Regions from separate parts of the Pseudoalteromonas sp. KAN5 genome, predicted to be linked through region 2. Evidence: riboswitches for the same ligand, from Rfam matches in the RefSeq annotation. Region 2 holds a riboswitch; the other holds the start of a gene.
What was found. Region 2 has a riboswitch for lysine ahead of lysC (lysine-sensitive aspartokinase 3). Riboswitches for the same ligand answer to the same signal wherever they lie in the genome.

Region 1 (15,995 bases), 1.9 Mb from region 2:
AAACGTAACTTTGTATACCGTATCTTCACCTACAAGGTCGATTGACCACTCACCAACGATGTCATCTGCTGTAATAGCTAAACGCTGGTCTAGCGTTGTTTTGTCCACTTCATATGAACTTGTGTATTCGTCAACAAGCACATCATCTTGGTATTGCTCAATGTCTCGCGTTAATTCGAACCAATGACTACCTTTTTCAGGAAGTGGAGTTAATGTAAGTTTTGTTGCGATATCTTTAGTAACAACAAGCGTCCCTGTACTATTAGAGTAGCTTTCGTATTCTTGTAAAACAAAATCACTTAAAGGAGTAATTTCTATTACACCCTCAGTAGTTTCTGTCCACGTTACATCAACTTTACCGTTGTAGGTTAAAGAGCCAGTGTTATCTTCACGCAACTCAACTGTATAAGCACTTGCGTAATACAGATCTTGATTACCAATTATGAAGTTACCCGCTACTTGCTGTTGCTCTTTAAAGGTCGCTGTAATTTCACAATCAGTGTTACTTGCAAATGCAATGTAATGGTTACCTTCTATATAGCCTTCACACCCCGTAATGCTATCTACTACGTAGCCTTCTGCTGGCAGTATTTCAAAACCAACATTTTGATAAGTGAATGAGTCTTGAACTATCGGTGATAACTCACCGTTACCTGTGGAGTTTGCAGTAAGTGTTACTTTAGGGCGCTTAGGTAAATAGCTGATCTGTGTTGCTGCTGAACACTCACTACCTTGTTGGTAATGACAAACAACAATCGCATTCTCATCAGCTGAAACAAGTTCGAAATACCAGGTTGTGCCGTCCACCTCATAGCTTAATACACCATCATCGAATACAAGCCCAGTATATTGCTCACCATTAATTTCAAGTGTGTAATCAATACCTTGATCTGTATAGTTTGAGTATAACTGATCTGTATTACCATTTTGGCTATAAAACTGAGTGTAGTTTTCCAATAATTCTTCGGTGAACTCTGAATACGACAAGTCTTCACTGTATTCATAGATTAAAATAGCACGAACTTGCTCAGTAATATTACCTTGCTGATCATAAGAGGATTGCGTTCTTAATATATAAAACTGATTATCAACAATATTTATAAACTCATGAACCATATCATCCGCTAGGTAACAGCTACTATCAAAGCCTTCACAGCTAGTTACCAGCTGGTTGTTGTAAACAAAACGCTTACGTATAAACACGCCATCTTCTAGGTAACCTTGATAGCCTGTGTAACCCAGACCTATCATTACTGTGCCATCACTATGCAGATTAAGATCATAGTTTTGTGCTGTACCAACAAAGCCATGCCAACGACCTATAAGATCTTCATTGGTAGTCGTTACATCAGCCTGCTTAACAATTAAACCTGTTAGTGAGTTACCTGACTCATCAGAGCTGGTGTCTAAAGCAACCAGCTGGTAGCCTGCCGATAACGTCTTGGTAAACCAAAAATCAATTACACCAACTTCGCCATCTTCATCATAGCTAACAGATAATTTGGTGCCATCTAATACCCAGTTAAAACTTTCACTACTGTCATTGTTTACATCGCCTGTACCATCAGTATAAAAGCGTAACTCCTCTGGTTCTTCACGCTCGGTAGTACCATCAAAACTGCTGTCATCTGCTTGAAAGAGCCAAGTATTTGCTGTTAATTCTGTGGCAGTTAAAGCAATAGTTTTAAATTTGTTAATTAAATTAGTGGTATAAGTATACTCTTCTGCAGGGCTCGTTGTGACAATACCGGTCTGTTGATCAAGAGTCTCGATTTGTGTTGTACGTGTCACTTCTATGGTCTTAAACACATCATTTTCAGCTAAGATTTGGAAACTTATTGCTTTTAATTTCATCGTTTCTTCAGGATCAGAGCTGCTCATTCCTGCATGAGCTTTATAAATAATCACGTCATTAGCTAGTGCAAGATTGTAAATCCCCCCCTCTTGAGTCATCGTTACATTAGAGCTCGTATTGGAATGAAGTTGACCATTACCATCTGCTGATAGTGTTAAGTGAAATGCGCGATTATTATAATAACGGGGTGAGTTAATAATAAATTCACCCACTAATGCTTCCTTACTACCTGTTACAAGATCGTCGTCTTCTTTAATTTGTTTTTTAGTTTCTTCAATTAACTGTGGATCTTGTTCATTAACTTGCTCTTCAAACGTTTTAGCAACATTTTCATCAGCAACCAGTTCCAGGGTACTATTTACACCTTCAGGTAATTGATAAGCAGGGTTATCAACAACGATTTTAATTAAGGTCGCAAGTTGAATTTTTTCATCCGCATCAACATTTAAAAGAGCTGCGTCAAGCTCTTCAGTAGTGGTTGGTTCAGCACCGTTACGTGTTAAAAGTGCAAATTCAGCCGTTGTAACATTAGTGATGTTTACACCAAAGTTATCATTACTATCAAGTACGTTATCATCACCTGCTTGCTCAAGTAGCTTTTCTACCGAGCTTAATTGCGACACAAACTCAACACCTGGGTTTAATGAGTCTAAGCCTTTAGCTTTTACACGTACCAGTTTTTTGCCTGAACCTTCGTCGATAATTAACTCTTGGGTATAACGACCATTCGCATTTGCCTGTGTTGCAAAAGATTCATTCCCTACAACAATCTCAAGTTCAGCATTAGCGATTGGCTCATCTGTAACTACCCCTGTAATGGTAACGTTCGACACTTTACGCTTAATTACAACTTCTTGTGTTTTTGAAGCTGTAGCGCCATCATCATCTGTTACTGTAACTGTAAAATTAACTGTTATATCTTCTGTTATATCTGCAGAAGTGAACGTCGCATTTGCTGCTGACAGGCCATCGCTAGTCAACTCGATACTTGCATCATGACTCCAGCTATATGAAGCTATACTCCCATCGCTATCACTTGCAGCTGCATTGAGGGTAAATGCCTCTTGCTCTATCGTCTCTGCAGGCGCGGTTATGCTAACTGTTGGGCTCTGATTGACTGGATCAATTGGGGGAGGCGGTGTTGAGCCCCCGCTGTCATCACCGCCGCCTCCGCAGCCAGTTAAAAGTAGTGCACTCGTAAATAAACCAATGCGTAGTTTGCTGTTGCAAAAATCCATTTTCTTTCCCCTTTTAAATGGATAAAGTTCAGTAAATTAGTTCGCTCACCCGATAACTAAAAAAAACCATAGAGGTTCTATGGCTTGTATTCAAATCAAAACTTTATAATTTATTTTTAACTTCTTTTAATTGTTCTGAAAAGGTAAGGTTTCTTAAGTCTCCTAAACCTACCGCTTCGGTAAGTTCGGCTAGCTCGGCTTCAAATTTAAGCAGCTCACTCTCAATCTCTTTATTACCTAACGCTGTTTTTAACTCTGTATACTCACTAAACAGACTGTTTATACGATCGATTTGATGGGCAACAAGATCTGCGGCTACTTTTATATTGTCATAGTCTCGGTAATTTTTCTGAGCGTAAGCTTGCCCTTCCGCTAGCTGGCTCTTTACGTCACCATACACCACAGGAAACACACTGACTTTATCTGAATTAGCTAAGCTATAGATTTTATTAATATGTTCTGAAAAATAAAACTGCACCACTGCGTCTTTTTCTAATGCTGTTAACTGCTCTAAAAGCTGTGGGACATACTTTTCTACCTGCGCTTCTTTACCATCTATGAGGAGCTCTTTTAACTCTTGGTGCTGCTCATCTAATAAAGCGTAGCGCTTCTCAAAATGAATTTTGGCATCGATCTGAGTAAGTACAGCAAATTCATCTCTAACCGGTTTCAATACAGCCGTAATTCGCTCTTTAGATAAACTCGCAGCAGTAACTAAATTAATAACCTCTAAACTTTGCTCCATGACTTCATCTGCAACCGTATCCGATGAAAATAATGAAGCACTATCAAGTGCATGCTCTGGTGACAACCTTAATTCATCAAACTCACGATCAAGCACTTGCCAAATCTTTTTAGCTTCAGCGACTTTCTCTGCATCAAAATCAGCCAAAGATTCTGAATCTATTAAGTTATAAGCTGTTAACGCTTCTTGAAAAGCTTGCTCAGCCTTTTCATAAGCCAGTTGTAATTGCTCAGGTGTTGCTTGTTCACCAGTCAGTCCAGAGGTAATGCTGCCTAAATCTTTTTGTACTGACTCGATGGTTTTGCAACCCGTTAAGCCCACAGTTACGATAATTGTTGCTAGTAATATTTTCTTCATTAGTAGCTCCATTGCACACCGAATGTATACGCAATATTTGTGTACTCAACCTCAGGGACTCTTAAACGCTGACCATTCGCTAAGTTTTCGGTTACCACGTCTCTGGTTTTATAGTTTGCGTCTATACCTGCGATGATCGCAACATGCTGTAACACCTGATAACGCATTCCAGCTCTTGCAAAGACTCCCCAACCATTAAAGTTATCGGTCAAAGTTGTGGTTTCAAATTGGGTATTTTGAATTTGTGAATACATAGGTGAACTTACCTCACCTTCAACGTACCAACTATATTTGTTGAAGCTATCTTGTAAACGACTGTCAAAGCGAGCTCCTAAACTTAATAAGATGCCCATTTGATCTTCTGATACCGAAATAACGGGGCTTAAATTTGAAGTGTAATCTTGCTGAGCCCCAGTGTGCCCACCATCCATACCTGGCAAGGTATAACGAGCAGGATTATTTGGATCATCAGAGATTGCCATTAGAGCTTGATCAAACGCATCGGCGCCAGGTTGTACAAAAGAAAAGTTTGAACGAGTAAAGCTAGAAGTGAAAAATTTAATTCCAGCTGTTATCTGAACAGCTTGACTAAAGTTATACGCAGCTTTGGCACCGACTTCACTAGAACGAATTTTGAACGCATTTTCTTGTACCGCGCCAAACTCCCCCATACTCCAGGTTTCTGTTTCTATTTCGGGAATAAACGTGGTTGCGGAGTCAATATAATAGCCCCAATCATCATTAAGACCGCTATAAGAAACTTGGCGAATCGTTGTATTAGTTACATCTATTGACTGACTTAACTGACCAAAACCAGCAACATCCCCTAACGTTTCACTATAGCCAACACTTTCAAAGCCAACGCGTATTTCACTAAATGAGGGGTTTGGAGTTGCATAAATTGATGCGCTAAATAAAATTATTGATGGCAACAAGAAGGGTTTCATTTTCTCACCTTACACTACATTGATATTTATAAACATGCAGCAAGCAAGGAAGATAATCTGAAATCATGTACCATCCTTGGTTACAACAAATAACATTTGTTAATATTTATAGGCAAAGTTTAGCTTAAGTGAATAATCAGTCAAGTGAAAATGAATATAGACTTAACAAAAAACCCGTATAAAACGGGCTTTTTAACAAAGACAAGCGTTTAAACTGCCTGTTGAATAATCACTTTGTCTGCTTTTTTAGTGTAAACAGGCATGCGGTGGAAGTTTAAGTAACGGTATGTGTCAGCTGCTGTTGCATTAATTTTCGCAGCATATTCTTGATATTCAGCAGGTGTTGGTAACTTACCTAAAATAGCCGCGACAGCAGCAAGCTCAGCGGAGGCTAAAAATACATTCGCGCCATTACCTAAGCGATTTGGAAAGTTGCGGGTAGAAGTAGAAACCACCGTCGCCTTATCTGCAACACGCGCTTGGTTACCCATACACAATGAACACCCTGGCGTTTCAATGCGAGCGCCTACGCGACCAAATATACCGTAATAACCTTCATCGGTAAGCTGGTCTTTATCCATCTTAGTTGGTGGAGCAACCCACAATTGAGTTGGAATACGCCCAGTAAAACCATCAAGCAATTTACCTGCCGCGCGGAAGTGACCAATATTAGTCATACATGAACCAATAAATACTTCGTCGATTTTCTCGCCCGTAACATCAGATAGTAAACGTGCATCGTCAGGGTCATTTGGCGCACATAGAATGGGTTCATTGATATCGGCCAGGTCGATTTCTAGGACGTGTTTATATTCTGCATCTGCGTCAGCTTCCATCAACTCTGGATTTGCTAACCATTGTTGCATTGCTGTAATGCGACGCTCAATGGTACGTACATCACCGTAGCCTTCAGAGATCATCCACTTAAGCATCACAATATTTGATTCTAAATACTCAGCAATCGACTCTTTAGAGAGCTTCACAGTACAACCAGCAGCTGAACGCTCTGCAGATGCATCTGATAACTCAAAAGCTTGCTCAACCGTTAAATGCTCCACCCCTTCAATTTCTAGAATACGACCAGAGAACTCGTTGATCTTACCTTTCTTTTCAACCGTCAATAAACCTTCTTTTATAGCAAAGTAAGGGATTGCATGAACAAGGTCACGTAACGTAATACCCGCTTGCATTTTACCTTTAAATCGAACCAGAATTGATTCAGGCATATCAAGAGGCATAACGCCTGTTGCGGCTGCAAATGCAACAGCACCGGAACCTGCAGGAAATGAAATACCTAGAGGGAATCGGGTATGTGAATCACCACCAGTACCTACGGTATCTGGTAATAACATACGGTTTAGCCAGGAGTGAATTACACCATCTCCTGGACGCAGTGATACGCCACCACGGTTCATGATAAAATCGGGTAGTGTATGATGCGTGTTAACATCAATCGGTTTAGGGTAAGCTGATGTATGACAAAAAGACTGCATAGTTAAATCGGCTGAGAAGCCTAAACAGGCAAGATCTTTAAGCTCATCCCGTGTCATCGGGCCGGTAGTATCTTGCGAACCGACCGTGGTCATTTTTGGTTCGCAGTATTGGCCAGGACGAATGCCCGTTACGTTACATGCTTTACCCACCATTTTTTGTGCAAGTGTAAAGCCTTTATCAGACAGCTCAGTGATAGCGGGTACTTTAAATACATCCGTTGCACCTAAGCCAAGGGAGGTACGGGCTTTATCAGTTAAGCCACGACCAATGATCAGTGGGATCCGACCACCAGCACGAACCTCATCAAGAATGACATCTGATTTAAGTTCGAATGTGGAGATCACTTCATCTGTACCGTAGCGCTTCACAACACCTTCATATGGATAGATATCAATTTGTTCACCCATATTAAGTTCATCAACATTCAACTCAATTGGTAACGCACCAGAATCCTCCATCGTATTAAAGAAGATTGGCGCTATTTTATTGCCTAAACATACACCACCAACACGCTTGTTTGGTACAAACGGAATATCATCACCCATAAACCAAAGCACCGAGTTAGTGGCAGACTTACGGGAGGAGCCCGTCCCAACAACATCACCAACATACGCCAAGGGCAGGCCTTTTGCTTTTAATTCTTCTAGCTGCGTAATTGGCCCGACTTCACCGTCTTTATCTGGTTTGATACCATCGCGTTCAATTTTTAACATTGCTAAAGCATGTAGAGGGATATCTGGACGAGACCAAGCATCCGGTGCGGGTGATAAATCATCAGTGTTTGTCTCGCCGGTTACTTTAAAAACAGTCACAGAAATTTTTTCAGCAACAGCTGGCTTGCTAGTAAACCACTGTGCATCTGCCCATGATTCAATCACTTGCTTAGCAAAGCTATTACCTGCTTTGGCCTTCTCTTCAACATCATAAAATGCATCAAACATTAATAGGGTATTAGCAAGGCCTTTAGCGGCGATTGGCGCAAGCGACTCATCATCAAGTAAATCAATCAGAGGGGCGATATTGTAACCACCAAGCATTGTACCCAGTAGTTCTACGGCTTTTGCTTTTGAGATAAGCGGCGACGATGCACCCCCTTTAGCAATTGCGGCTAAAAAGCCAGCTTTAATATACGCTGCATCATCCACACCAGGTGGTACACGGTTCACCAGTAAATTTAGAATAAACTCTTCTTCACCAGCCGGGGGAGTTTTAACTAGCTCAATAAGATCAGCTGTTTGCTGAGCATCTAATGGCGCTGGTACGATACCTAATTCGGCACGTTCTTCTACGTGTTTACGATAATCCTGTAGCACAATATAGCCCTCTTTGGTGACGTGAAAGTATTTTGACGATTTATAATAAAGCTTTTAAGTATAGATTAAAATCCATCCTGTAAAGCAAAACATAATACTCACTATAAATTATGTGAATGTTAATTAAGGAAAATACCAATCACATGAATATTAATTACAACCCAGTTATTATCAGGCATAAAAAAACCCAGCATTGCTGGGTTTTTTTAATTTAAGATAGTATTAACGCTCTACTTTTACGCGTTCAATAACAGTTACATGCGCTTCAACACGACGGTTCTCAGCATGCGCTTCAGCCGTGTTTGCAGGGTTTTTAAGACGCTCTTCGCCTAAACCAACAGTAATGATACGTTTTTTATCAATACCATCTTCAATAAGACGAGCTGCAACAGCGTCAGCACGTTTTTTAGATAACCATTTGTTATAGTCAGCTTTACCCACTGAAGAAGTGTGACCTTCTAAAAGAACTTCAGTTCCTGGGTACTCTTTTAAGAATGCAACCGCTGCATCAATATCATCTAAGTATTTTTGCGATACTTTAGAAGTATTATTAGGGAAAGTAATTAATAAGCTCTTAGTTACTTCACGATCTTCATATAATGTACAACCAGTGCCATCTACAGCGTCAGTCATTGGTGTGTTTGCACATTGGTCGTCTGCATCTGGGATGTTATCGCCATCACTGTCAACTGGAGCAACAGCTACTGGAACAACAGCTGCTGTAGGAGCTGCTTCAACTGGAGCTGATGAACCTTGCTCACCAAAAATATAGCTAAGACCAAGCTTACCAGCAACATCAGTGTAACCACGGTCAAGTCCTTGGTACATTGTAGCTTCAGCGTTGAATGCAAAGTTATCTGTGAAATAGTGTTGATAACCAGCACCTAAGTTAGCAAACATTAAATTTTCAGTAATGTCTAATTGCTTAAGACCAAAAATACCATAGAAAGGGCCGCCGTTAATGTGGTAAAGACCATCAATACCTAAACGATCGCCGTCCATGCTCGTTGCAGTCATAGCTGGGTTTGAACTTGAGATATCAAAATCCATATCTGCATATTCTAAACGTGCGCTCCAGTAATCGTTAAAACGATAACCTAGCTCAGCACCCCAACCCGTTGAATCATCAACATTAGTACCAGCACTACCACGAACATTTTCCCATGATGCATCATAGTAATCGCCAAAAGCACCGATAAAGAAGCCTTCTTTTTCAGCCGCGAAGCTTGAAGCGCTAGTTGCAGCTAGTGCTAAAGCAATAGTAAGAGATTTAAGTTTCATGTTTCATTCCTTTCCATTAAAAATACCTAAAGGCCATTTGGCCAAACTCGCTCTAAGATAGATGATGACCAATTAATCCAAACTTAATAAGCCTATAGAAACTGAAATTTATAGTGAAGTCCAATAGGTTGGAACAACACAAAATACGACAATACCTATATCAATTCTTAACTCGCTAGATATTTCGCGAGCTCTCAAAATTATTTAACTCATTTCAAACTTCGACAAATTAATTGATTAACAATAAGAATACTACAATTATTTACGGCTTTATTACTTTAAATCAAGTTTAAATTCACTTTAATTAAAAGCGAAAAATGATTAAGTAGTCAAGAGTAACATCATACAGTGTTAGCCCGTTTACTCAAAAAGTAAATATTGGTAGGTATTTTAAAAGCAAAAAAAGTCGACTTGAGTTAATCAAGTCAACTTTCTAAAAGCTAAAGTTGCTGAGTTAAAATGTTAAAGCAACTTTAGCTCAGTAAATAAAATTATTTGCGAAGAACTTTAACTCGTTCAACACTCTTAACCTGAGCTTCTACTCGGCGATTTTGTGCGTGAGCTTTAAGTGTGTTTGCTGTATTCAACAAACGCTCCTCACCATAACCAATAGTAGATACTCTTTCAGATGAGATGCCATCTTTAATTAGCACATCTGCTACATCTTGTGCACGTTTTTTAGATAATTGCATATTGTAATCAGCATCACCTACAGCTGAAGCATGACCTTCTAATAAAACTGATGTTCCATCGTTTTCTTTCATAAACGCGGCTAAATCAGCAATATCATCAAAATAGCCATTTGGTACTTCGGCAACATCGTGCGGGAATGTAACTAACAATGCCATTGTTACTTCTTTATCTTCATACAATGTGCAACCGTTATCATCAACGGCATCAGTCGTCGGTGTATTAGCACATTGGTCATCAGCATCGATAACACCATCATTATCACTGTCCATAGGACCCGCCACTACTGGCGCTGGCTCTACTGGCGCAGGTGCTGGACTTTGGTCACCAAAGATATAACTAAGACCTAATTTAGCACCAACATCTGTGTAGCCACGGTCAAGACCTTGATATAGAGAAGTTTCAGCATTAAAAGCAAAATTATCTGTAAAATAATGTTGGTAACCTGCACCCAGATTAGCAAACATTAAATCTTCATCTACAACATCAAGATTTTTCAAACCAAAGATCCCGTAGAAAGGGCCGCCATTGATATGGTATAGGCCATCAATACCGTAACGTTTTCCGTCCATACTTGTTGCAGTCATCGCAGGGTTTGAGCTTGAGATATCAAAATCCATATCAGCGTATTCTAAACGTGCGCTCCAGTAGTCGTTAAAACGATAACCGATTTCCGCCCCCCAACCTGTTGAATCATCAACGTTAGTGCCTGCACTGCCTCGGACATTTTCCCATGATGCATCATAATAGTCGCCGAATGCACCTATATAAAAGCCTTCTTTATCGGCTGCGAAACTTGAAGCGCTAGTTGCAGCTAGTGCTACAGCAATAGTAAGTGATTTTAATTTCATTGTTTCCTTCCCATTTTCACAATTAAAATTGTAGCTAAGTGACCCTAGCTCTTAACATTTAACCTGAGTACAAAGAGATTTGTTAATCATTACTTAACGAAAACGCTTGAATTGTGTTTTTGTCAACTAAAGTGGTTTTAATACAAACAGTAATAAGTATAGACGAGATAAAAGACTTTACCTAACCTACAGCTAAATCACCCAAACATAACACTAAAAAAACCTCCCATAGTCAGTATTTACAGTGATAAGCGCACTTTAGTACGCGTGTAAATTTTAAAACTCTCACGTGTATTATATTGGTTAATTTTAAATCAACAAGTAGGAAGCGTATTTATTTCTTATGAAAGATTAATGAATAACAGTTAATAATCAGCCTAAAGTAAGCAAAGTAAATATCTCCTCACAATAATGACTTACTTTCAGTGAGGAGCGATATAAATAGGAATATACTAACTCAGCGTGGTGCGTCATCAGGTACCACAAAATGTCTGATAATTTAGTTCATTTTTAGGGGCTAAAGTCCATGACTCTTTTACTTGGGATTGATATGGCTGTTGCAATGCATGCAAATATTCGTTCAATATGGGACTGTGCTGCTGCCGCGTAAAATCTTGTAAGATATCTTCAATAATATGATTGCGCGGGATCAATTTTGGATTCACTTTACTCATTATAAAGTAGCTGTCGGCAGATGTTCTTTGTAACCAACTCTGTGACCACGTAGTTAACTCTTGAGGTATATCACTATTACCTTGCAATGATTGCGTCAACGCATTAAAAGTATTGGTGTAATCAAGTTGGTGCGTTTTCAACAACGTTAGTAGCTCGGAAACTAATTCTTTATCCCCTACTTGCTCACCATCAAGTCCCAGCTTCTGCGCCCACATTTGGCTAAATGCATGATTAAACTGCTCAGCAAAGCCATTAATAATTGGGCTTAATAAGGCTACCGCTTGCTCATCATCGCTACTGATCAAAGGCATTAAACTTTCGGCTAAACGGGCACAGTTCCAATTTGCAATATTTGGCTGATGACCAAAAGCATAACGCCCTTGACGGTCTATAGAGCTAAATACGGTATCAAAATCAAACTTATTCATCATCGCACAAGGGCCGTAATCAATGGTTTCACCGCTAACTAGCGTATTATCGGTATTCATCACGCCATGAATAAAACCAACTCGCATCCAACTCACCACAAGGGCTATTTGTTTTTCAACAACCTTAGCTAAAAATGCTAAATAGCGCTCAGCGCCAGAAGTCGTTATTTCAGGATAATGTCGCTCAATGGCTAAATCAGCCAAGGCCCGTAAACCTGCAACATCTCCTTGTGTGGCTAAATACTGGAATGAGCCAACTCGAATGTGACTGCTGGCAACGCGGGTTACAATTGCTCCCGGCTGAGGTGGTTGTCGGTAGACGGTTTCGCCGCTGGCAACAACCGCCAAACAACGTGTAGTGGGTACGCCGAGCGCATGCATGGCTTCACTCATTATATACTCACGTACAGCAGGACCGATTGCACAACGGCCATCACCACCGCGTGAAAATGGCGTAGCGCCCGAACCTTTCAACTGAATGTCCCATAGCTGTTGCTCTTGATCTGTCACCGCCCCTAGTAAGTGTGCGCGACCATCTCCCAATCGCGGTGAGAAATGACCAAACTGATGCCCAGAATAACCCAGTGCAACAGGTTCTATGTTACTGTTACTTTGATTACCAGCAAAAATGTCTGCACGTTCAGCGCAGGCCACATCAATATTAAGCTGTTGAGCTAAAACATCGTTCCACAACAATAATGTGGGTGCTGCAACGACACTAGGAAAATCTGGTACTGCAAAATCATCTGCAATCTGGGTATAGCGCGCAACGAGTTTCATGGTATTCCTTAAGCTTGGGTTGTTTGTATGCCAACGCGGTTATCACCCACGCTGTACGCGAGAATTAAGCTTAGCTCTTGTAAACTTAAACCGCTTTGCTGTTGTAACTCATTAAAAAATGCTTGCGCCGCAGCTAGTGACTTTTTAGTTTGTAGGCCACCATCAATTATTTTATGCGCCCGCAAATAACTTTCTACGTCACGAGATAATAAAAAGGTATCTTTACCAAGAGCACGTAATGCATAAGGTCCTGTGTTACCCCCTAAACGTGCACCGTGCTTTTTTAAATATCCCCACAAACCAATTATGTCGTCTGTTGGCCAATCGGCAATAAATTGACTAAAACTACCATGTTCTGTGGCAACATCATGGATCATATAAGCGTTATGTGGAATGGTTTGTACTTTTTTAAAGTTACGCACAATTCGCTCATCACTGGCTTTTTGCTCGAGCATATCCGGTGGCATCATGAGTAACTTTTCGACACTGAAGTCCCAAAAAACGTCACGAAAGCCAGCCCATTTATTGTTGATCACCGACCAATAAAAACCACTTTGAAAAACCTTGCGGGTAAATTCTTCAAGCCATACATCATCAGGTAGAGTCCGTAATTGTATTGCTGTTTTTGGAGCCACAAGCAATTGCTGTAACATCGCTTCGCCACCTTTTCTCTGTGCCGCTCGTTGATATATATCTTGAAACTTTTCCATCATTCACTACCACTACTGTTATTAAGCTTACTGTAACGTTATTTACGTTGTAAAAAAATGTCAGGAGCACATTGCAGGGTAAATTAACTTAAAAATATCCATCCTTGACACCTAGACGGCTAAAATGCTTTAATCTCCGTCATTACCCCTATTTAAGGTGTGAGTTTTTCTTAAAACTTGCGCTGTGGGCTAGAAGAGGTGCGTTATTCAGGTAGCGTATGTGAGGAGCACAAAACTCCAATGATCATACGTGAGGGGAATTAACGCCGAGAAGTAACACTTTTTGTGAAGGGTTATTTCGGGCGACTGGGTTGAATCCCAGCGACTGTCACCAATAACAGCAACGCTGTTAATTTGTTTGGTGGAGAGCTTCTGGTCTTAGCATAATAAGGCCATTGCGCCCTATTGTATTAAGCCCATTCGCTCTTCGAATTATTAGTTCGAACGACGTTAATGCGGCTCCAATCATAAAAGCTTCCTTAACTCTTCGAATAATTTATAAGTTCGTGAGAGATGATCAACAACTTTAATTTAAACAACTACCCATTATGGACCGCGCTTGTCACCCCTTTTACAGATGCAGGCGACGTCGACTATGGCGTACTTAACCAGTTAGTTGCACAACAACAAGCAGCTAACAATGGTATATTATTACTTGGCAGCACCGGAGAAGGTCTTGCCTTAACATTAAAAGAGCAGCAAGCGATTGTTGAGCACGTATGCCAATTAGCACCAACCGTGCCACTGATGGTTGCCGTTGGCGGTATGAACCTAAAGCAACAAATTGCGTGGGTTGAATACTGCAATCAACTTCCTATTCACGGCTATTTACTTGGCTCTCCTGTGTATGCAAAACCAGGTGTAGTTGGTCAAACTCATTGGTTTGAAAGCCTGCTCAATGCCAGTAAGCACCCTTGTATGCTTTATAACGTGCCAGGGCGTAGCGCCGTTGCGATCCCTCCTGAGGTCATCAGTAATTTAAAAGATCATAAAAATTTATGGGCACTGAAAGAAGCCAGTGGCGACATAGCCAAATTTGAAGGCTTTAGAAAAGTAGCCCCTGATTTAGCAATCTTTAGTGGTGATGACGCGCTAATGCCTTACTTTGCACAAGCAGGCGCGAAAGGCTTAGTGTCAGTTGCTGCCAATGCATGGCCTGAGCAAACCCATGAATTTGTGAGACGTAGCCTTAGCGGTCAACACCCCAATTTATTTGCCGACTGGTCTCAAGCGATTCAAAGCTTGTTTGCCGTGGCAAACCCTATTCCCGTTAAAGTATTGATGCATTTACAAGGGCGTATTCGTAGCCCGTATTTACGTCCGCCTTTAACGCATCTTGAGTTAACGCAAACTGATTGCATCAGTCATGCAAACAACACCATTTTATCTTGGCATTAAACACAGGTTTTTATAATGAGCTGGTTAGAACTATTAAATAATTTAGAATCGGGCGCAGTACGCGCAGCAACACAAGACGAAAGCGGCCAATGGCATGCAAATGTTGACGTTAAACAGGGCATTTTAGAAGCGTTTAAAAACGGCACTAATACTGAATTCCCAGGTGGATTTGTTGATAAACACAATTTAGCACCACAAGGTTTTACAGCCGATGCTGGCGTTCGTATGGTACCTGGTGGCTCAAGTGTACGCCGTGGTGCGCACGTAGCTAAAGGTACGATCATTATGCCACCAGCGTACGTGAATATTGGTGCATTTATTGACGAAGGCACTATGGTTGATAGCCACGCCTTAGTAGGTTCGTGCGCGCAAGTAGGTAAAAATGTGCATTTAAGTGCAGCGGTACAATTAGGCGGCGTACTTGAGCCAATTGGTGCAAGCCCAGTTGTGGTAGAAGACGATGCATTCATTGGTGCAGGCTGTGTGATTGTTGAAGGCGTAGTCGTTAAAAAAGGCGCTGTACTTGCACCGGGCGTGCGTTTATCAGCGACTATTCCTGTTTATGACTGTGTTAACGAGCGTCAACTAGATAAAGGCGAGCCAATTCCAGAATACGCGATTGTTATTCCTGGCTCTCGTCCTGCATCTAACGCCTGGGCGCGCGAACAAGGCTTGAGCATGTCATGCGCATTAATCGTAAAATACCGTGATGAACAAAGTGATGCGTCATTACTTCTTGAAGAGGTTTTACGTTAATGACCTTTTTGAGCACGCCAGTTAAAACCGCCATTGATGAGTTATCAACTCAGCTTGATACACCATTTTTTGTTTACGATCTTGATACCCTAAACACGCACTTAGCGCGTTTAGTGGCACAAACTGAAGTAAAACTTTGGTATGCCGTAAAAGCTAACCCGTTATCTAAAGTGATACAGAGCTTAGATAGCGCAGGTTTTAATTTTGATGTGGCAAGCAAAGGCGAACTTGAGCAAGTACTAGCACAAGGTATTAACAGCGAGCGCGTGCTCAACACTGGGCCTGCAAAGAGCCCAAAACAAATTAAACACTTTATTGAGCGTGGCGTACGTATTTTTGTGGCCGAAAGTCTCAATCAAGTTCGCTGGCTAAATGAGCAGGCGCTAGCTCAACAATGCCAGCTTCAGGTTTTACTACGCGTACAATTACGCTGGCCTGAGGGCGAAAAAAACCCACTGGGTGGCGATAGCCTAACGC
Region 2 (15,995 bases):
TAGAATAGGTAATGAGGCGTTTTATGCCTTCTGTCCCTTCTAGGTTTTCTTCAATTTTGATGGTGATGCCTTCTTCTACTTCTTGTGGAGCGGCACCTGGGTATATTGCTTGAACACTGACCCAATTACTTTCAAATTGTGGAAACGCTTGCTTACGTATGGTTAACGCTGTGAGTAAACCGCCCACGAGGATAAAAATCATAATTAAATTTGCTGCAACTGAGTTACGAGCAAACCAGGCAATTATGCCTTTTTCGCTATCAATGCTCATGCGTTATTCCTCTTTTAGCGCAAGTTGCGTTGCAGCGCCTAGCGTATCAGTGTCATTGAGTTTGACTTGCATACCTTCACTTGGAAAATCTAACGCCGAGGTGATCAGTTGCTCACCATCATTTAAACCTTGTGATACGATAACCATACCATTGTGTTCTCTAACAATAGTGAGAGGTTTAAACGAAAGTGTTAAATCATCATTCATTACTGCGATTTTGCCGTTTTTCACTAAGTGATGAGGAACGATAATCGCATTATCTAGTTCACGCCCTGAAATAGTGGCATTGATATAAGAGCCAAAGCGCAGTGGCTGTTCACTGGCATAAGGGGTATTCACTTGTGCTACTAAATAACTCATTCGACTTTTTTGATCGATAACGCCTTCACTGCGCACAATTTTAGCTTGCCAGGTTGTTGGCTTGCCAGCGTAGTCAGCATTGAGCGTAACGTTTGCGCCGATACCGCTGTTAGTTAAATATTGCAGTTCTTTATCAGCCACTGGCAGACGAATTTCAGCAACTAAAGTCGAGCTGAGAGCGCCAAACGGGCTACCTGGGTTAACAACACTGCCTAAACTAATTGCCCGTTCAGAAATAATCGCATCATACGGTGCCTTAATATAAGTGCGCTCTAAATTTCGCTTGGCACGTTTTTCGGATGCTTGCGCTGCGCGATAGCGAGCAAGTTTTTCTGCTAACTGCGGTTTGCGTAAATATAATTGTGATGGGATCATTTGGTTTGAATCGTCTTTTATACGGTCCCATTCAGCCTGTGCTACATGTGCTTGTGCGCGTTCAATCTCTAAGTCCGAGCTTGCTTGCGCCAACCCAGCTTGAGCTTCAATTAACGCTGCTTCATAATCATTTGGATCTATTCGTGCTAGAATATCGCCTTGCTTAACAAAACCACCTTGCACAAATTGCTCAGAGACATACACCACTTGGCCACTTACTTGCGCAACCAGTGGAGTGTGATCTTTTGCTTTTACAACCCCATATGATTGAACATCTAGGGAAATTGCATCAAGGTGAATAGGGTTAACAGAGACCAATGGGCGTGTATCTTGTGCTGGTTTTTCTTCTGGCGGTTGTTTCATTGCAGAAAACGCAACCGCGAGACCTACACCCGTGATTAACACGGCAATAGGTAAGATGATTTGTTTTTTAGTAGCCACAGGGCTTTCCTCATAATTTGGTGACGTTGTGAGTATAATGAAGAAAGTGTTTACAAGGCGTATGAAGATGTAACAAGTCATTACACAATTAACATATTGATGAAATAAATCACAAAAGGGGCGAATTATGAACACATCAACAATGGCTTGTCGGTTGGGTTGTGGCGCATGTTGTATAGCGCCGAGTATCAGCTCGCCAATCCCAGGAATGCCACAGGGTAAAAAAGCGGGAGAACGCTGTATTCAGTTAGATAACAATAATTTATGTAAGTTGTTTGGTGATGAAAGCCGGCCGAAAGTATGTAGTGATTTTACTGCAACAATTGATGTATGTGGTAGCAGCAACGCGCAAGCATTGCAGTTGATCACTGAACTTGAACAGATGACATAAAAAACCGCATTCTAAAAATGCGGTTTAACAATTTTACATTTACCAGTTATAAGTTGCGCTCAGCGTGTATTGTTCACCACGCCCAGGTGTGCCGGGGATCTCTTCAAATGCTTCGCCCCATAGGTTATCAGCTGATAGTGTGATAAATAAGTTATCAAGTGTTGGCGGGGTTATTTTTAATGTGAGATGTGTAAATAACGCTTCATCATCACCGGTTCTTAATACATTTTCATGTTGTTTACGCCATTCGTTATCAATTCTAAATTCAAGCACATCCATAGGCTGCCAAACAGCACCGAGCGTGATACGGTGATCAGGAAAATTCAAGGCATAAAAACTGGCATCGATATCTGCTGCGCCATAACTTTCTGATTTATGCAGATACGTGTAACTGCTAATAAACTCAATAGTATCAAACTGTTTAGTTGCTAAAAACTCAATGCCCGCGGTGTCTATATCAACTGGGTTAGCGGCGCGGGCAGAAGTAGAGCTGTAGCTGTAGGTCCAATCAGTAAGATTTTCATCTTGGCGGTAAAAAATAGCTGAATCTAAGCGCCAAGATTGCTGTTCAAGTAATAAACCAAGCTCTAGGTTTTGAGTGGTTTCGCGCTCAAGATTATAATTACTTCTAAATAACCCACCTGATTCACTGCCACCAATAGCTGTGTATCCGGCTACTTGACTTGCCTGAGCAAACGATAAGTACACTGTGCGCTCTGTGCCATCATTATTTTGAGTACGCCAATTAAGATCCCCAAGCAGCGAAAATTGTGAGTCATCTCTATTCGTGTCGTCAAAAGCTGCCCCTAAGCGAATAGTCAATAATTGGTTAGCTGCAATGGCGGTTTGATATTCTGGTAACACACTTAATTTATAATAATTACGCGAGGTAAAGTTATTTTCAAGCGTGGTTGATTCAATCGAGTCCTCCATATATTGCGCGGAGTAATTTATTGCAAATGACTCAGTATTGTTATGGCGGCCTGATAGCGCGAGAGATTTTACCTGTGTTTGATGAAATGCTTCAAATGCGCTGGGGTTTTCACGTGAGTAAATATAATGGTCATCATTTTTGCGATAATAAGCGGATATTTCAAACGCACTCTGTTTAGCATAGCCTTGCTTATGGTTAAGGATAAATAATTGCGTATCCAGATCTTCGGTTTCGTTTACCCCAAATGGCGTATATAAGTTTGGCCAGCCAAAAAACTTTTGCTGCGAGCCATAAAATAAGTCTGTTTGTGATTGCGGGCCAGTTAATTGCACTCGGCCAGATGCACGGGTAAAGTCATGATCGCCATTGTCTATTGTGCCGTCACTTTGCGAGTGCGCGTAGTCACCTTGAAAACCTAACTGCCAATCAGGTTTTCCTGAAAGTGGCACATTGACTCCAGCATTGATGCTTTGTAAATTAAAGTCGTTATTACCCGTACCTAATGACACACTGCCACCAGTATTAATGGGCGTCCAACCAAACGATACCGTACCAACTGAACTATTTACACCATACAGGGCATTTTCGACACCAGTAAAAATATCTGCGGTATCTAGCATTTGCGGTGCAATAGGGATCTCAGCAAAATAATGACCTGATTGTGGGTCAAATAAAGTTGCACTGCCTACCCGAAAGCCGGTGTTTTCAAAAATACCGCCACGGATAGTCACATCCGCTTGTGCTTCGGCCATATTACGAGATTGCAAATCAACTCGCGGATCATATTCTAAGTTAGACACAGGGGCATCAAATGTACCAACGGGAAGTTGATTGGCCGTGGCTGAAGCGTGCACTGCGATTTGTTCAATCTCATCGGTATTGCTTTTTTGCTCGGCTGCTAATGTTAATGTTGAAAAACTACATAACAAGGTAGGTAATGCTAGGTGTACAGGTTTGATCACGTTAAAATCTCTTTGCGCTTATACTATTGTTTTAGTTGTGCAGTTAGGTACATCAGTTATTTTATTATTGAGTACATTCTTAGCACGTGATTAAAATAGGGCGTTATTGTATCTGATTGAGAAAAAATTGCATTTGCTAATCATGTATCTCTTTGGCTGTTCACTCTTAATTCTGCTAAACACTTGCTAGGTTGTACTCTATGAATACTGTTAATAATACTGATTTCGAAACCGTATATTTTGCTGGTGGTTGCTTATGGGGTGTACAAGAGTTTATTAAGCATTTACCTGGTGTAATAAGCACTGAAGCTGGACGTGCCAATGGGACAAGCAACACGACAGCGGGCGATTATGATGGTTATGCTGAATGTGTGCTTGTGGTGTTTGATACCAATAAGGTAGAGCTGCATACGTTGATCAGCTATTTCTTTGAAATTATTGATCCCTATAGTATTAACAAGCAAGGGGATGATGTTGGACCTAAGTACCGTACTGCTATTTATAGTAAACAGCCGACACACCTAACCATAGCACGTGATTATATTAACAAGCGAGATGATGCTGCTAAAATTGTGGTCGAAGTACTTCCTTTAACCAATTACGTAGCAAGCGATATAGAGCATCAAGACCGTTTAACTCACTTCCCCGATGACTACTGTCATATCCCACGAGTTTTACTACATAAATACAAAAACTAATGTAATAGATCTTAACTTCATATCTGCTTTAACATATCACGCTTAATATAAGCACCTAAAAGAATATTTTGGGCACAAAAAAGCTCACTTTAAAGTGAGCTTTTAAATAATCTGCTATAAATTATTTTTTAAGTTTTTCAGGCGGGAAGCCAGAAAGAATCGTTGCAACAGATTCTTTTACTGCTTCGTTACGCTCTTCTGGAGATTGTTTCTTTTGTAAACGACCTTCACGAGCACCACGCCATACTAGCTGGTTTGAAGCACGGTCAACAACATCAAGTACTAAAGTACCTACATCATATTCACGCGTTGTAGTTTGCGTATTATAGCCCATCCCCCAATAGTTCCACTGAGCGCCGTAACCAACGTTAAATGTATCCACGTCAATTTTTGTATCTACAGATGCATGGTAGTTAAGTAATACGTCGGCAGTAGCTGTGTCTGCTAATGTCATACCTTGCGCTTGTAATTGGGTATTTACCGCTTCACGAACACGCTGCTCCATTAACGGACTAATTTGATAGTTACCCGCGTTTGCTAATGTCGCTTGTGGAAACCAAGCAAATGTTTTGTAGTTGCTAAAATCAACTGATTTATCATAATCAACATCTGGTGTTTTTGCACAGGCTGCTAGCATAAGGACTGCTGCGGCAATTAGTAAGTTTTTCATGGTGTTTGCTCCTTGGCAAAATATATATAGCTACTTGTTTGATAACATAACATAAAAATAATTCAACTTAATATATTTTTACTGCTATTTTTCAAACTAAGTTCAATAAAATATAGCAATAGCAACTAAACTGTCAGTTTAGTTGCAGATTACTGAATAGTGAATTAACTATGCCCTATATTTCAGTATTTTTAGTGAGAGAGTCATGCTCCACTTCGATCCAATCTTTCTCATCCACCCAGTTTTGAGCACCATCTTTAACTGAGCGAATGGGCACAATGTAATCACAACTAATTTGTGGTTTCACTGAGGCGAATATTGGCACAAAACCAAAGCTTAGGGCTGTTTCAATAATCGCTTTTTGATTTTGTGGATCGATGTCTGCGGCTTCATCAATGTATATAGGTATACGGTATAAGTTTTGTTCTTGATCACTTAATAAATAGCGAATAAACAGCATACCGCACAATAATTTAATGGTGATCCGCGTACCATTTGAACCGGCTGAATCTATTTTTTCAAAATGCTCAGTTTCACCAGCTCGATTCACCACTTCAAAACGGATATCAAATAGATCAGTCAGGGTTAAACCGGCTTTATCAGAGGCAAGTTTAATTAAGTGATCTTTCGCTTCGTTTACTGCCGTTTCGCTATAGGGTTCTTGGCTGAGTAAATCCAAAGTATCACCTTGCTCAAATTGGCTTGAAGTACTGATGATCGTATCAATGCTATCAACCAACATTTTGCGGGGGATCACGTTAATTTTAAACGCTTGCAGGTTAGATATACGGTGCTGACTAATACCTTTGTTAAAGCTGTTCATTTCACGACGCAGCCTGTCTAAATCTTCACGTAGGCCTTTAATCGTGGCTGCAACTTCGGTAAGGGCCACACGGGCTTGGCGTTCAACAGCATCGCGTTCATTATCAATATTGTGAAATGCACTAATGAGTTTTTGGTATTTACTAAATTCGTCATTTTCGTTGTCAAACTTTGTGATACCGGCATTATAAATATGCAAATAGGTATTACGTACGTTGATATCAAAATTACGTAGCTCTTGGCAGTCCTTATTAAAGTGATGTACTAAATCGCTTAAGTTATCAAAGTCGATCTGAATATCGATCATATAAGGCGTGACTTTTCCGCTGTACAAATCAAGCGTATGGTCGATTCGCTCCGATTTTACTTGGCGCAGACGATCCGCTTGGCGTGATATAAGTTCTTTTTTAGACTTTATTATTGAGCGTCTATCAGCAATTGAGCCACTATTTGCTTGAATATCTTGTAAGTAATCATCAACTTGCTCGCGCTCTGCTAGTAATTGCTCTTTTAGCATGGCTTGTGCATCAATGGATTGCAGCATCACTTCAAATTGTTCAAAGCGTTTAAGCGCGCTTTCGGCACTGATTAGCTCATCATAAAGTGTATCTTTTTCTTTTTGCTTCTCAGCCACATTGGCCGCAACGTCTCGCTGTTGCTTAAATTCTTGCAATGAATTTTCAAGAGCATTTAACTGCGCTGTAAGTTGCTCTTTATTTTCACCACTTTGCATTTGTACCGCAGAGAGTTTTTTCAGTTTAATCGTTGCGCCGGGTAAGGTGAGTACGCCGCCTTTTACGTTTTCTGATAATTGCTCTAAAAACGCACCAAAGGCATCTTCGTCGGTAATAGTAATATCACCGTTGCTGGTGGTTGCAAACGAGAGAATATCAGGGTTTAAAATACGCGAAATTTCTTCGACTTCTTTGAGCGATAAATCCTCACGCATGCGTGTAAATAAGTTGAATTCAAGGTTTTTAAGTTGCAGTTTTAAACTTTTTATTTGCTTTTGAGTTTCGCTAATACGGTAATCAAGGGTATGTAAGCTTTGGCCTTGAGCACTATTAATTGAGTGCGAGAGTGACTCATAATCTTGCTTAAACTGAGCAAGGCTGACTTTTAACGTGGCTTTATTGACCAATTCAAACTCGGCTTTTAAAGCATTAAAATCTAAAAACCATTGCTCAATTTGAGTTTGCTTACGTTCAATATCACGAGATTGTTGTACATACAGTTGTTGTTTTTGTTCAAACTCGTGCTTTTCCTGTTCAATGTCTTCAAGTGCCAGATTCAGATCGTCTAGTTGAGCTTGTTGATAAGTATCAAAATCAATTAGAGCTTGATCTATTTTAGGTGCATAAGCCGCTAACTTACCTTTTAACACTGTTTGGTTTTCAAGCATTGATTCAAGCGCACTAATTGGTTCTTGCATTGATTCAAGGGCTTTTAATTCACGCTTAGCCCGATTTACTTTATCAAAAGAGCGACGCCACACTTCGTAAAAGTCTACTTTTGAGTTTGACATATGGCGTTCAAACACGCGTAACATAAAGCGTTTTACATCGGCTGCGCCGAGCTTATGTAAGTTCAAAATACGGCGGAAAATTTCTTTATAGATGGCCGAGTCTTGCACATTGTTGAGCGGGATCATTTTTAAGTTAATGTCGCCATCAAATGGCGTTGCGCCGCCAGTCAATAGGGCATTCAGCTCTTGGGCCTTAAGCTCAATCGGATTAAACCCTTGCTCTTTTAAGTGATTAAACAGCTTAGTGAACTTAATGATGGTTTTGCCTTGTGTATATTGCTCAAGGTCAAGTTTGCCTTGATAACAAAAAAACTGATGGGCGTAACCGGCAATTTTACCAAGCCCTGCCACCCCAATCACCACAGGTCCGTGGGGCAGATCGGCTTCGAGTAAAATATAAGATTGATCAGATGAAAAATAAAACTTACGGGTTTCGTCTAAATCATGGCCGTCCCATTCAGTGAGGCGTAAATCATTAATAAGGGGAAACTGTAGGGCGTTTATGACCGAGCTTTTACCGGTATTGTTAGGCGCACAAATTGAGCTGCTTTTATCAAGTGGAATAACACACTTGGCGTAACCTGCGGTATTTAATAATGCCAACTTACTGAGGCCGTATAGGTTTTTCATTATTCGTCCTCTCCAATATAGGTTTCTTCATTTACTTCCATTAGGGCATCAATATAGCGATAAATAGGGGCTTGTAGCATAAAACCAGTTTCGACTTCTCGGCTCAGGCCCAAACGTACCATACGTAAGTACACGTCTTTGCGTAAGTCAGAGCCAGAGAAAATCTCAAGCTGATCAAACAAGTGTTTATTCATTTGCACTAGCGTTTGCATCAGTTCTAAATCGCTTACTTCGTCAAATAAAGCGCGCATTGGATCTTTACCTGAGTTGGCGTAGTGCTCAATTAAAATGTAAATAGTTAGGGCAATTGCACGGGATATCTTGCCCATGTTTGGCGTGCTTTCATCACTGGCAAAATAGTAAAAACCACGGCTGTCGTGTTGTAAATCATGGCCAAGGGCGCTAAATAATGCGCGGTAGGCATCAATTTGTTGATCAAGCTCTTGCCACATTACAGTGTCTTGTTCGCTGATGTGATAGCCGGTGACTAATTTTTTATTAATCGCTTGTAGATGACTTAGTTCATCTAAATTTATTTGTGTCATAACGGTTACTCATTCCCTGTGTGTGGTGATACAACAGGCTTAGAATTAATTGGTTTGGTATTAAAAGGAAACAGTGAAAAATGTTGACCTGCGATTTTTACGCGCATTTTTTCATCGCTTTGACTGATTTCAATCTCACTGTCGCTGACCAGCTTTTGATATAAAAACAGCATTTCGTCAGCCTCAAGGTCGGGGTAGCTTTCCCCTAAAAAGGTTAATAATGGCTGCGGCTTTTTACGCTTAGAATCGAAGCGCTTTTTAAAGTTCGCTTTTACATTGTGGTAATCAGGAATATTAGGCGTTACAAAAGAGGGCACGTCTTGTTGATCGGGCAGTTCATATTCACTGTGTTCAAACTCAGCGAGTGCGGCCATGTAAGCAATAATATGGCGTTGTTGCCCTAATGAAAAGCGCTGTGTGTCAGACACAAAATTAGGCTGTACCGCAGTGAGCATATTATCAACGCCATTTTTGCGTACTAAACCGAGTACCTTAGCGGCTTGACGAGTGATCATATTATTACGGCGTAACTCTTCGCGCAGTGGCATTAACATATCAGCGCTTTTACGTAAGCTTTCTCGACCAACAAGGTGCATCTCTAAAATACGGGTGCGCAATCGCTCCAGCATACGTTTGTCTTGATAGGCTTTACCGCTGCGTTCAATACTTTCGATTTGGCTGCTTATCTGGGATTCAATAGTATTAAAACAGGCATGAAAACTACCGCGAATATCCACCATTTCTAGCATCGGTTCAATATATTCGTCAAAGGCTTCAATGACTGCTTGGTAACGTTTTTGCAGCGATTGAACAGCGTTATTCGCTTTAGCTTGTTCAACAATATTTAAAATTGCATTTTCATTGTGAGCAAATAACTTCATTATTTTGCGCACCCGATCATCCATAATGCGACTAAAGCGGCGCATTTCGTCGTAGTCTTCAATACTACCCGCATTATCTAAGCGATCGCCTAATCTGGCTAAATCGTCAACCAACACAGTGATCTCTTGTGCTAAACCTAGATGCTCTTCTTGTAATAAAAAAGTAGCAAAGTCTGCGATCGCACGGTTAATTTCTAGCTGCGATGACTTAGCTAATGGAATAATAATATCTTGGTTTAAAAGTCGGTTGGTTTCTTTGTATATGCGTTCATTTGACCATGTTGGCTGTTTTTGTTTGATCGCATTTTGTACGTCTTTTAGACTGAAGTCGGCCATTTTAAAACGTTTAAATAGTAGTTCTAACATTCCCCAGTGCTCTGTAAGGGTATTTAGCAACTTTTTAGCTGGGATCATAAAACTCCAAAAATCCTAATTTATACTGTGTTAGCTAATTTTTAAGCTCACAGTGATTAGTCGAATAAAAGTAAATTTACAATAGTTTTACACAGTCTTTGGTGCTAGACTGCGCGCCGTGTCGACCTGCGGCATATAGCATACAATTTTTACATTTTTATAAAGGTTGTTCAAACACCATGGTAACTACAATTATCCTAACCCTGATAGCGTTGGCATTTGTGCTCATCGTTATAGAGGATATTATCCATGTAAACAAGGCCAAAACCACGCTTTTCTTTGGTACTTTATGCTGGATTATCTTATTTATCTCGCCGCTCAACGGGCAAAGCCCCGAAAATGTACAACATCAACTTGATCACAATATTTTAGAGATTGCCACATTATGGTTGTTTTTAATGGCTGCAATGACCTTTGTTGCCTATTTAAACTCCAAAGGTTTTATCCAAAATATTGTGCACAGAGTCATGCCCAGTGCTATAAGCGAACGCAAGCTGATGTTTTTGATTGGTGGCTTTTCATTTTTATTCTCGTCGATATCAGACAATATTACCGCTACATTAATTTCGCTTGCGGTGGTTATGTCGTTAAAACTCGATCCGAAAAAGCTCATTAAATATGCCACCTTAATTATTTTTAGCGTGAACTCCGGTGGCGTATCACTGATCACCGGTGATGTGACGACATTAATGATTTTCCTTGATGGGAAAGTCAGTATCGCTAACTTATTGTTATTGGTCGTGCCGGCACTTGCAAGTGTGGCGTTGCTGGCGATTATGCTGTCGTTTGGCTTAAATGGTGCTGTTGAGTTCACCAAACAAGAAGAGCGCCGTATTGAAAAAACCGATATCACCATCGCGGTTATTTTCTTATCAACTATTATCGCTACACTGACATTCAGCGTACTTTACCACGTACCGCCGTTATTAACTTTCCTCTTTGGTTTATCGTTAATGTTTTTAGTTGCGCAATTCTTAATGCGTAAAAAAGACGTAAATAAAAAAATCATCGATTATATTCGAGAAATAGAATACGACACTTTGCTGTTCTTCGTCGGTGTGTTGTTACTCGTAGGGGCGTTAAAAGAAGTGGGCATGCTAAGCAAGTTCACGCACCTTTATGAGTTAATGCCAGCGCAGTATGCGAACTACCTAATGGGTATTTTATCAGCCGCAGTTGATAACGTACCGCTGACGGCTGCATTACTTAAAGCCGAGATTGTGATGAGTCCGCAGCAATGGCTATCGTTTACTTATGCAACTGGCGTAGGTGGCTCTATGCTAATTATCGGCTCGGCGGCCGGTATTATTGCTATGAGTAAAGTAAAAGCGCTCACATTTATGAGTTATTTACGTATGTCTGTGTATCTATTAATCGCGTATACGGTCGGTTATATAGGCTCATATATAGCAGGTAGCTTGATTTAATAGCTTTTATTATTAAAACAACTTGACAGCTAGACGTCTAAACGATAACTTTCAAAGCCCACTATATGTGGGCTTTGTTATTTTAATTGATAATTAGAGAATGCAATTAATCTAACATTCAGAAGAGGTGCGGTATTTAGGTACTTAATGTGAGGTGACGACTGCCTACGACCATTAAGGAGGGAAATATTCGCCGAGAAAAACAACTGCACGTCACAGTGGTTTTTCGGTTTATGGGGCTGAATCCTCAAAACTGTCACCAATTAGGTGGAGAGCTTCTGGCAGTGGACTTTTCTTATCGAGCACCCCCTTGCCAAGTTCTTCTTGTTTTATCGTGGTATGATTGCCACAAAAGGAGACGACATGAATACCCAATTAGCTGCTAATAATGAACAACAGTCAGCGAAAAATCAAAAATCAGATATCGTAGTAGCAAAATTTGGCGGTACCAGTGTGGCTAATTTTGATGCAATGAGCCGTTGCAGTGAAATTATTGTAGCCGATAACAATGTACGGGTAGTGGCAGTTAGTGCCAGTGCTGGCGTGACCAACCACCTAGTAACATTGTGTAAAAAGGATATCTCAAGTGATGAGCGCGCTGAAAATATTGCCGGCGTAGTAGCGATTCAAGACGCGATTTTAAATGAGTTGTCACTTGATGCAGACTTAGCTCATGGTTTTGAAGAAACACTAAAAGCATTTAAAGCCTTAGCAAGTGAAGGGGTTAAATCAAAACAACAACAAGATGAACTCCTGAGCTTTGGTGAGCGTTTATCATCGTATTTATTTACCCAAGTGCTGCGTTTAAATGGCTTAGAAGCTGTTCGTTTTGATGTTCGCCAAGTGCTTAAAACTGATAGCCAGTTTTCTAAAGCAACGCCAGATGTTGCAGCAACAGCTGCGGCAGCAAGAGAGCATTTAATTCCGCTTTTAAAAGATCATGTTGTAGTTACTCAAGGCTTTATTGGTAGCGACGCGCATGGGCAAACAACCACACTTGGTCGCGGTGGCTCAGATTACAGTGCGGCGTTATTAGCTGAAGCCGTAAACGCTAAGAGTGTACACATTTGGACTGACGTTGTGGGAATTTTTAGTACAGATCCACGTTTGTGCGTTAAAGCCACACCTATTGCCCGTTTAAGTTTTGATGAAGCGGCTGAAATGGCGACTTTTGGTGCCAAAGTATTACACCCAGCGACGATTTTACCCGCGAGCCGCAGCCACATCAGTGTATTTGTAGGTTCAAGTCGTGAGCCGGAGCGAGGCGGTACCTGGATCGAACGTGAAAAATCACAATTACCAGGTATTCGAGCGGTTACACAACGTAAAAACCAAATACTGCTAACGCTTAAAAGCCCTGAAATGTTACTAGCAAGTGGCTTTTTAGCCCGTGTATTTGCTATTTTAAGTGAGTTTAATATCTCGGTTGATTTGGTAACCACCTCAGAGATAAGCGTGGCAATTACGTTAGATAATGCACCGAATGCGTCACGTCCTGAACTTGATCAAGAGTGTTTAGACAAGCTTGCTGAGTTTTGCCATGTATCGGTTGAAAACAACTTAACCTTAGTGGCGTTAATTGGTTCAGAGATCCAATTACGTCAGCAACAAGTTAACTTAATGCAGGTGTTAAGTGATTTTAATATCCGCCTAATTTGCCACGGCGCAAGTAAACATAACTTGTGCTTTTTAGTTGAGCAAAGCGAGTCAGACTTAGTTGTCCAAGCTATTCATAGTCGTTTATTAGAAGCTCAGCACGGCGCGTAACGAGTCAATAGAATTTACCACAGAGCACTGCCAGTCAGTGCTCTTTTCACTTACTACACTAATATCAAATTCATTATATTGGCAGCTCACCGCCGCTAAGTTTGCTTGCGTCAGCTCAGTAAATACATTGGGGCTTAAGAGTTTGGCAATGGGCCGAGACGTAGCTTTCGCCAGCGCTTCTTTTAAAGTCCAAACTCTAAAAAAACGCTCAGCGCCTTGGTGTTCATTTTGCGTAATTAAATTGACCTCATCGATATGATAAAAATGCTTAGCGAGTTTTTCAAACGGGCGCTGTAAGTTTATTTTTTCAATATCAAAGCCAAATTGAATTCGGTCGATATTCAATGCCGCACCAACAAAACCATTTGAGTGCGACAGGCAACTACTTATTACTGTGCTACTACCCGCTATATGGATGAGTAATTTACTACTAGACTCGTCAAATTCAGAGCTTAGTTGATTTGCAGGTAGAGTGGTAAACTCAGGGAAACTGCGTTTGACCAAATACTTAAGTAATAACCGTGTTGCTAAATACTCTTGCTTTGCTTTATTACTCTTACGACGAGTGAATACCGTAAGTTCAAAAGGGCTTAATAATGTGTTTAGATTGAATTCATCAACATTTAATAACTGAGCATCAAATAACAAAATTGTTTGTGTATTGAGTGACTGTACAGTGTGCTCAATGATATCTAGTTGCTGTTGAAAGAATAACGCAGGCATAAAATCCACAATTAAAGTGATAAAAGAATAAATATGTTTATATTTTGTGCGGTTGTGCACGGGTTATTTAAGCCAAGGCAAATTTATTACTCACTGACTGTGAAATATGGTTTAATTCACAACAATGAAAATAATAACAGATTTGTAGATGTATGGCACAATTGCGTGATGGTTTTCAAAGCCGCCTTGGCTTTGTTTTAGCAGCGTCTGGCGCTGCGGTTGGATTGGGTAATATTTGGGGATTTCCTACGCAAGCGGCGAATCATGGCGGCGGTGCGTTTTTGCTGGTTTATTTTATTGTTATATTTTTATTGGCTCTGCCTGCTTTATATACTGAATTATATTTAGGTCATCAAGCTCAAGCTAATCCGGTTAAAGCGCTTAAAAAAGCATGGCAAGCTCAAGCACCAAATGTAGGCGCCGCAGCAGGTTATTTAGGTTTAGTGGGCGCCATTGTCATGTTGAGCTTTTATTCAATCGTGGCCGGTTGGATGCTAGCCTACGCGCTTGAGCCAATAAGTACATTCTTAGGCTTCACAGAGCTAAGCCAGTTTTTACAAACTGACTCGATGGTACGTAATTTTATATTTACACCATTGATGCTGCTCCTCACCGCGAGCATTATTCTCAAGGGGGTTAAGTCAGGTATTGAAACCTGGTCACGCCGTTTAATGCCACTGTTATTAGTATTACTTGTGGGGTTAATTGCCTATATAGCAACCCTTGATGGTGCCAGCGAAGGTTTTGCAGCCTATTTAGTGCCTGATTTTAGCCAAGTGCTCGAGCCAAGCTTAATTATTGCCGCAATGGGGCAGGCGTTCTTTTCGCTGTCGTTAGGCGTGGGTTGTATGATGATTTATGGCTCATATTTACAGCCTGATGCGAATTTACCACGCTTAACAGCCTCGGTTGCCTTGCTTGATACCGGGGTGGCATTTTTAGCGGGCCTATTAATTATTCCAGCTATTTATGTAGCGCAGCATAACGGCGTACAAGTATTTAGTGATGGAAAACTAGTGGGCGAGGGGCAGTTAATTTTTGCAATTTTGCCGCAGTTATTTAACACCATGGGTGAAGTTGGCTTGTTAGTTGGCTTACTGTTTTTTGTATTAATGTCGATTGCATCGCTGACTTCAACAATTTCATCAACCGAAATACCTGTCGCCTTTTTAGTTGAAAATCATCAAGTTGAACGTAAAAAAGCCACTTTCTTAGTGAGCTTGACGGTTCTTGCTGCTTCATCGCTGATTATCTTTAACTTTGATTGGTTATTTGGCTTAGTGATCATGGTGCTTACTCAGTACCAATTACCATTAATGGGGCTATTTTATTTTATTACCGTAGGGTGGTTATGGCACCGCGGCAATCAACTACATGAAGCAGCAACAGGCATGCGTTTTTGGTTTGCACAATACATCCGTTTTGTATGTCCGATACTAATGACAGCGGTGTTTGCTAATGTAGCATTTGGTTGATAATTTAGCCGTCAGCCGTCAGCCGTCAGCCGTCAGCCGTCAGCCGTCAGCCGTCAGCCGTCAGTTTTTTAGTTTTATCCAAGGAGGAATTATGAACATAGATGTGAAAGTACCGGTCTTTCCAGACTCAATACGCACAGCAGACATCGCAAAGCTTTATGTTAGTGAAGGTCAGCTAGTCTATGCCGGTGATGTGCTATTTGATGTTGAGACTGAAAAAGTCGTTTTAGAAGTTATGGCGGATTACAGTGGCATTATTGAGAATATAACGATTGCCAATGGTGATGCCGTTACTGGCGAGCAAGTTGTCATGACTATAAAACAGCTTGCCGACAGCGAACTGCCAGCACGACCCACAGCTCAACAGCTTCCACCGCGAGTAGATGGCTCAGAGAAAGACGCTATTGCTTCTCCTTGGTTGGCTAAACTAAATAAAAGTTTCATTATTGCTCTAGCAGTCGGCGCTTTAGCTATCCTTTTTGTGCTTGGGAAATAGCTAACATGACCAAATATGTAAGCCACCCGCTATATGGCAGCGAGCCAATTCCTTCAGGTAATAGCTATACAAAGCAAGAAATCGATAATGCCCATTGGCGCTATAAAAGTGTCCGCTGTTTTCCAGAAACAGCAATTCCCGCAGCAACCGAAAAACAAAGTTACAGTGTATATCCAAGGCAACTCTAC

Region 1: another riboswitch for lysine. It lies ahead of dapA (4-hydroxy-tetrahydrodipicolinate synthase); the one in region 2 lies ahead of lysC (lysine-sensitive aspartokinase 3).

What each region holds. Positions count from the first base shown of each region.
Region 1 covers NZ_AP025589.1:2,908,254-2,924,248, forward strand. Annotated here, with positions in the region: gene KAN5_RS12925 (hypothetical protein) at 1-3,093, opposite strand, end outside; gene KAN5_RS12930 (hypothetical protein) at 3,197-4,195, opposite strand; gene KAN5_RS12935 (hypothetical protein) at 4,195-5,142, opposite strand; gene acnB (bifunctional aconitate hydratase 2/2-methylisocitrate dehydratase) at 5,352-7,949, opposite strand; gene KAN5_RS12945 (OmpA family protein) at 8,172-9,230, opposite strand; gene KAN5_RS12950 (OmpA family protein) at 9,722-10,771, opposite strand; gene KAN5_RS12955 (protein adenylyltransferase SelO family protein) at 11,245-12,654, opposite strand; gene KAN5_RS12960 (DNA-3-methyladenine glycosylase I) at 12,663-13,364, opposite strand; lysine riboswitch at 13,550-13,744, shown strand; gene dapA (4-hydroxy-tetrahydrodipicolinate synthase) at 13,878-14,762, shown strand; gene KAN5_RS12970 (2,3,4,5-tetrahydropyridine-2,6-dicarboxylate N-succinyltransferase) at 14,778-15,518, shown strand; gene KAN5_RS12975 (PLP-dependent decarboxylase) at 15,518-15,995, shown strand, end outside.
Region 2 covers NZ_AP025589.1:1,032,494-1,048,488, forward strand. Annotated here, with positions in the region: gene KAN5_RS04440 (efflux RND transporter permease subunit) at 1-271, opposite strand, end outside; gene KAN5_RS04445 (efflux RND transporter periplasmic adaptor subunit) at 275-1,447, opposite strand; gene KAN5_RS04450 (YkgJ family cysteine cluster protein) at 1,575-1,838, shown strand; gene KAN5_RS04455 (TonB-dependent receptor) at 1,878-3,701, opposite strand; gene KAN5_RS04460 (peptide-methionine (S)-S-oxide reductase) at 3,935-4,432, shown strand; gene KAN5_RS04465 (DUF4136 domain-containing protein) at 4,554-5,102, opposite strand; gene KAN5_RS04470 (ATPase) at 5,278-8,079, opposite strand; gene KAN5_RS04475 (hypothetical protein) at 8,079-8,624, opposite strand; gene KAN5_RS04480 (hypothetical protein) at 8,630-9,919, opposite strand; gene nhaD (sodium:proton antiporter NhaD) at 10,099-11,346, shown strand; lysine riboswitch at 11,461-11,632, shown strand; gene lysC (lysine-sensitive aspartokinase 3) at 11,710-13,113, shown strand; gene KAN5_RS04495 (4'-phosphopantetheinyl transferase superfamily protein) at 13,090-13,836, opposite strand; gene KAN5_RS04500 (sodium-dependent transporter) at 13,989-15,311, shown strand; gene KAN5_RS04505 (biotin/lipoyl-containing protein) at 15,403-15,807, shown strand; gene KAN5_RS04510 (zinc-ribbon domain containing protein) at 15,813-15,995, shown strand, end outside.